3 regions of the Chitinophaga sp. 22308 genome follow, and region 2 is predicted to be linked to each of the others. Evidence: riboswitches for the same ligand, from Rfam matches in the RefSeq annotation. Region 2 holds a riboswitch; each other region holds the start of a gene.
What was found. Region 2 has a riboswitch for cobalamin ahead of ACTJJS_RS06445 (DUF5074 domain-containing protein). Riboswitches for the same ligand answer to the same signal wherever they lie in the genome.
Positions count from the first base shown of each region.

Region 1: linked by a shared signal. The riboswitch ahead of metE (5-methyltetrahydropteroyltriglutamate--homocysteine S-methyltransferase) and the one ahead of ACTJJS_RS06445 (DUF5074 domain-containing protein) in region 2 are both predicted to bind cobalamin.
Region 3: linked by a shared signal. The riboswitch ahead of ACTJJS_RS02435 (DUF5074 domain-containing protein) and the one ahead of ACTJJS_RS06445 (DUF5074 domain-containing protein) in region 2 are both predicted to bind cobalamin.

Region 1 is NZ_JBQEOP010000002.1:460,559-462,760, reverse strand. It holds gene ACTJJS_RS08515 (BrxA/BrxB family bacilliredoxin) at 1-300, opposite strand, end outside; cobalamin riboswitch at 520-701, shown strand; gene metE (5-methyltetrahydropteroyltriglutamate--homocysteine S-methyltransferase) at 867-2,202, shown strand, end outside.
Region 2 is NZ_JBQEOP010000001.1:1,531,412-1,533,613, forward strand. It holds gene ACTJJS_RS06440 (FG-GAP-like repeat-containing protein) at 1-541, opposite strand, end outside; cobalamin riboswitch at 759-976, shown strand; gene ACTJJS_RS06445 (DUF5074 domain-containing protein) at 1,227-2,202, shown strand, end outside.
Region 3 is NZ_JBQEOP010000001.1:602,041-604,242, reverse strand. It holds gene ACTJJS_RS02440 (DUF7638 domain-containing protein) at 1-440, opposite strand, end outside; cobalamin riboswitch at 541-747, shown strand; gene ACTJJS_RS02435 (DUF5074 domain-containing protein) at 943-2,202, shown strand, end outside.

The DNA of each region.
Region 1 (2,202 bases), on a different contig from region 2:
TGGTGATGAAGGAGGAATGTCCGGTATGTAATTACGGAAACGCGCGGTAGCTTCCACGTCCTGACCGGCAAAAACCGTCACTACACGGTCCGGCTTTTTAATACTGTTGTCTTCCATAATTATCCTGATAGCAGGGCGGGCTACACCGGCAGCGCAACCGCAGACACTGTTGATGATCACCAGTGTTGTTCCATCCTGGGCCATCGCTTTGTCTACATCCGCCGGCGTAAGCATTTCCTTTACGCCCAGGTCGGTCAGCTCATCTTTAAATGGCTTAATTAATAAAGGGGAATAAGGCATGATAATGTATTTGAGGGTTAGAAATGGGTAATCATATCACACTTTATAACACCACAACTTTTCAAAATGTTACCGGCAGATACAGCTTTTTCTGACAGAGGCAGCTTTAAAAACCATTTAATACATTGAAAACCAGCAGCAAAAAGCATCTTACAAAAACCGTTTGGCTTTTATCTGGCGAATTGTATACTTTCGCAGGCACAATCAGTTCTTACTTTATTTCTTATCAGCCGGAGAGGTTTTACTTCACGTAAATTAATAGGGAATTGTGTGTAAATCACAAGCTGTCCCGCAACTGTAAGTAACTTAAAGGTTTTGCCACAATGATGTCCACTGCCGCAAGGTGGGAAGGACGGCAAAATGTTACAAGCCAGGAGACCTGCCTAACCGGATTTGACAATGCTTTCGCGGACTGAAGTGATGTCGGATGATTTTCTCTGTGTACCTATGGGCATCCTGTGCCCTGCAGGGAGATCGTTTATGCTTCTCCGTCATTCCTCTTCCGCGAAACATCGTGAAATTCAGCAAAGAACTTTTAATTGATTTCATCATTTTAAAAGTTTCAGATGCGCACACACAATCTTGGCTACCCGAGGATAGGCAGCCGGCGTGAACTCAAAAAATCCTGCGAAGCTTACTGGGCAGGCAAACAGACACTGTCTGAATTATTAACCACAGGGCACGGTATTCGCCAAAAGAACTGGCAGCTTCAACAGGATGCCGGTATTGACCTCGTCCCATGCAACGACTTTTCCTTTTATGACCAGGTGCTGGACATGAGCCTGATGCTGGGCGCTATTCCAACGCGTTACATCCCCCTGATCACCGAACGGCAATTGTCCGCCACTGACCTGATGTTTGCCATGGCAAGGGGTTATCAGCAGGACGGTTACGACATCACTGCCATGGAGATGACCAAATGGTTTGATACCAACTACCACTACATCGTCCCGGAATTCACGGCAGCACAGCAATTTGCACTCTTTTCCGAAAAAGCCATCGATGAGTTTAAAGAGGCCAGGCAGCAGCAGATCAATGCCAAACCGGTATTGCTCGGTCCTGTTTCATACCTGCTACTGGGCAAGGAAAAAGAACAACACTTCTCCCGCATTGAACTGATAGACCGGTTGCTGCCGGTGTATATGCAGATCATTGGTAAACTGTATGATGCCGGCGCACGGACCATCCAGCTGGACGAGCCCTGCCTTTCCCTCAATCTGGCAGAAAAAGAAAGACAGGTGTTCAGCAGTGCCTATCACAACATAAAAGCGGCTTTCCCCGACCTGCATATCATATTGGCAAGCTATTTTGAATGTTATGGTGATAATCTTCCTACAGTCCTTCAACTGCCTGTTGACATCCTGCACCTGGACCTGGTGAGATGTCCGAGCCAACTGGGGGATATCCTTGCGTCCCCGTTACTGTCCGATACGATGCAGCTGTCACTGGGACTGGTAGACGGAAGGAATATCTGGATCAATGATTACCGTCATTCCCTATCACTGATATCGCAAGCCAGCAGTAAACTCGGGGCCGACAGGATATGGATCGCCCCTTCCTGTTCCCTGCTGCACTCCCCTTGTGACCTCAGCCTGGAGAGCCAGGAAAACACGCTGACGCCTGAAGTCAAACAATGGCTGGCCTTCGCCAAACAGAAAATCGAGGAAGTGGTAACATTACAGCAATTGGCCTCCGCATCACCGGCAGCAGCCGCAAAAGCCGGGCTGGAAGCAAATATCAGGGCTATAGAAAGCAGGAAAACATCTCCCCTGGTCCACGACCACAACGTAAAACAACGCACCGCTAAAATAACAGATGCCGATGCCCGCCGGCAGCACATCTTTGCAGAACGCAGGATACAGCAGCGGGCTGCGTTAAAACTGCCGCTGTTTCCCACCACCA
Region 2 (2,202 bases):
CGGTCATATCGGCCGTCAGGAATGTATAGCTGCTAAGATTGCCCTGGTTCTGCATTAGGGGAGCCACTGATGGAAAACCACTGCCACTGCTTCTCCAGATCACCGCTTTCCCTAGCTGTGGCTCAACAGCTATCAGATCGGCTTTCCCGTCACCAGACATATCAGACACCATAAAATTATATCCGCTATAATTGCCCTGGTTCTCCATCCAGGCTACAGGAGCACCGAAAACATAACCTTTATTTTCCCATACAACGGCGCGGCCAAATTGTGGCGTAACAGCGATGAGATCGGCCCGTCCGTCGCCCGTTACATCACCTGTAAGAAAATTGTACCCGGTAAAGTTACCCTGTCTCTCCTGCATGATTTTGCTTTCAAATAACAGGTTGTTGATGGGCGTACCCTGTAACAGTAAAGCCCCCATTGTTTTTTCGCCTGCGTCGAGGGGGGATAGTTTTTTTTCGGGTTTAGTGCAGGAAAAGAGGAGGAAGGCCATCAGCAACTGGATGGCAGGACAGGTTTTTTCAAATAGTTTTTTCATAAAATAAGGGTTTGAAGAACAACAATTAATTCGGTTAAGATATGCTTGCCAAAATATAGTTATTCCCTAAAATATTGCAGGGTTTTTGAAGCTTGACTAATTCAGTGGCGGGTAAAGACGAGAATCCGGGAACCTGCCACGGGCCGCGGATCCAGCGTGGTTTTCAGCCACTTCATTTTTTGCGCTTTATTTTATTGGATATAAGCGGAAGTTAACGTACGTTTGTAAGGCAACTGGTTGTTCTGTTCATGCAGAACATTAAAAGGGAATCCGGTGTAAAACCGGAGCTATCCCCGTAGCTGTAATCCTGCCTGCCGGCTTATAACCGGCAATGTTTTTCCGGAGTTTGCTCCATACCACTGTCTGCGATTGCGGATGGGAAGGTTTCCGGAAAAGCAGGAGAGCCAGAAGACCTGCCAGCTGTGATCACCATTCGTCGCTTTCGGGTGAAAGGCTGTAGAATGTAGGCCTGCCGGCTTTATATTCGCGTATTTGTTTTTTTTTGTTTCACCTGCGTGCGGGTACGGGAAAGAAAACCTGTACTATTTTTTCAGGCTGTGAAAAGCAGCTATTGTAGCAAATTGTTTTTGAGTGAAAAACAAAATGGATAACCCTTGCCTCCTATGAACGACCGGATGCCCTATGATGCTCATTTTTTATTTAGCATAACCACAATTTGTAAACTATGAAATCAATCAAGTGTTTGGCCCTGGCGGCCTCGCTGTTAATCCTGTTTGCCGCCTGTAAAAAAGAAAACACCGATTCCGGGTTAGGACTGATAACCAAAGAAAACGCCAATGCGGTGCATACCGGTGCAACCCTCCTCGGCAAATATCAAAACGGCTTCCTGATGGTACATGAAGGGCAGTACGGTGTCAACAATGGTGATCTGTGGTACTATAGCTATGACAGCAACAAAGTAGCGAAAGACATCTACAAAGCGGAGAACCCCGGTAAAAACCTGGGCCCTACTACTTCCACTCTGCAGTTTGCCACTATCTACAATGGCAAGGTGTATATGGTCGCAAAAGTGGGAGGCCCGCTGGTGGCCACTGATGCCAATTCCCTGGTGGAAACCGGCAGGATTGCCAACCTGCCTCAAAGCGAAGGTTATGCCTTCGTAGGCGTAGATGCCAGCAGAGGGCTGCTGAGCGCGGTGGACGGTGTTTATCGCATCAGTCTCTCCGGACCATCGCTGGGCGCCAAAGTAGCAGGCATTAGCGGCCCTGCGGGCGATATGCTGCTGGCTGGCAACTATGTGTTTGTGATGACCAAAGACGATGGGGTAGTGGCACTGAACGTATCCGACTACAGCATCGCGAAAAAATTTGGTATCGGCGACGCAGGCTTTGCCCGGACCAATGACGGCACTGTCTGGGTAGCCGGTAAAGATTCACTGGTGGCCATTAACCCGGCTTCGTTGGCGGTGTCCCGCGTGAAACTGCCTTTTGCCACTACGAATCCATGGGCTTATCTGTCCTGGCGCTCCGGTTCCCTGACATCTGACGGATCATCCGTGTTTATTGCTGCCCGTCAGTCCACTGCCGGTATTGGCGGCAACATCGAATATGGCGGCACCCAGTTGTACCGTTATGTTCCGGGTAATCCCGCGTCGCTGTCAGCGCCTTTCCTGACAGTGCCTTCCGGTCAATATTTCTACG
Region 3 (2,202 bases), 930 kb from region 2:
TTTTCAGGAAACAAATCATTGGCCGTTCTTTTTTGTTCTTTGTAAACAATTCCGTTTGCGCTCTCTCCTATCTTAATACCGTTAACAACTTTTTGCCTGTATTGGTAGATATTTTCCAGTGTTGGGTTGAGTATCCTGATCAGCTGCAACACATAGTCAATAAAACTTTCCGTATCAAACAACCAGGAACCATTGGTGATGGTCCAGCTGCCCAGTCCATGGATGGAGATAGCTTCATTGTCCGGGATATTCAACACTACCCAACCTCTTCTGACATCTTCCTTAAAATGTGCGAGATCTTCAAAGTTCCAGCAGTCTACTCTTCCATCTGCATAAACATCTATATCAACAAAAAAATAACTGCCATTGCGGATAACCGCGGGAATGGAAAAGCCTTCGATCAGTTGTTTTCTGTATACGTTTGTGGTTGGGTTAATCATCTTTCTTTTCTTTTTGAAGAAACTGATATTCAGCTGGCTAAAGTATTCTTTTTTAGTCGTTCACACAAACGGCTCCTCTTTCTTTTTCAATAATTTATTGTACTTTCGCGCCGCAATTGGTTTTTAACATAGGTTTCACGATGTTAAAATTAATAGGGAATCAGGTGTAAATCCTGAGCAGACCCGCTACTGTAAGTTCTGTAACAACACCCGGACATCTACTCGCCACTGTTTTTAGTGAATAAAAACGGGAAGGCCGTCCGAAGTGAGAACAAGCCAGGAGACCTGCCAATGCAGATAATTTTTAAAGCTTCGAGGATAGGGCTTTGAATGCAACTTGCACTGAAATTATTTCGGCGTCTTATTGTTTTCGCATGTCATCTGATAGGCTATCAAACCAGTCATTTAGTACTAGCATTTTATGAAAAAAAGCGTTTTCGCATTTGGGGCGTTCGTCGCCGTCGCATTGGTATCCTGTTCAAAAAAAGATTCTACTGAGCCTATGCCGGTTGGGACCGGAGAAGTAGCCATCATCAATGTGCTTTCTCAAAACGGTGTAGCACAGGAAGACACCCTGGTGTTTAAAGCAAAGGCGCCACAGGGCAGCACCTTCAACTGGACCGTCAACGGCAAGGGCACCACCGCTACCGACTCCATTTTTAAATTTGTATCAACGGACATGGGTGAACATATTATCGCTGTCACCGCTTCCACCAATAATAAAAAGGTTTCCTCCCAGACAAGTGTTACCGTATATGGAAAATACAAGTACGGCACCTTTATTTTAAATGAGGGCAACATGACCACGGAGAACGGATCTCTGATATTCATCAGTCCCAAAGGCGTAATAACGGACAGTGCTTACTTTAAGGCCAATGGCACCCAACTGGGAAACGTGGCACAAGACCTCTTCATCAGCAACAACAAAATATACATCATTTCCCAAAACGGTAAAAAGAACGCGGTAGGCGACGCTTTTAGCAACGACGGCCTGCTCGTTGTGGCCAATGCGGAAACGCTTAAAAAGGTAGCCGCCTACAACGATGAACTGGCCGCATTAAGCTGGCCTACGCATGTGGCGGTGTTAAACGAGGAAAATGTCATCATCCGTGATAACAATGGCTTATACAGATTTAATCCGATCACCAAAGCCCTCACCTTTATCAAAGGCTCCCGGTCTGCCGCCAAGCTGACCCTGGCCGTTTCCAACAATAAAATATTTGCCGCCGCCGGCTCTAAAGTATATGTTGTGGAACCGAATAAGGACACGCTCACCTATGCTTTGGACATGAAAGGGTCTGTAAGCGGCGTGGTAAGAGCCAGTGACGGTAATATCTGGGTATCCACCACCGGATCACCTGCTAAAATTTCCAAAATCAATTTCAGGGACTACTCCCTGATAAAAGCCAATGATATCATCACAGGCAGCGTGAGTGCCGGTTTTGGGGCTACGCCGGGCATCACGGCCAAGGGTGACACTCTTTATTTCAGCGGCGCCGGCACCAAAATATACCGCCACGTTTTCAGTATGGGCGCAACTGAATTTATGGCAGATGCAAAGACAGTCGTTCAGAATGCCAATATCGTATATAACAATATCGCTGTACATCCGGTCACAGGAGAAGTATACCTGAACACCATGAAGGCTTATGGCAGGGACTACCTGACTAATAACATCAGCGTGTTCAACTTTAACAATAAAGATATTTTAAGCGCTAACTATAAAGACCATACGAAATTTCCCGCTGGTATATTCTTCACC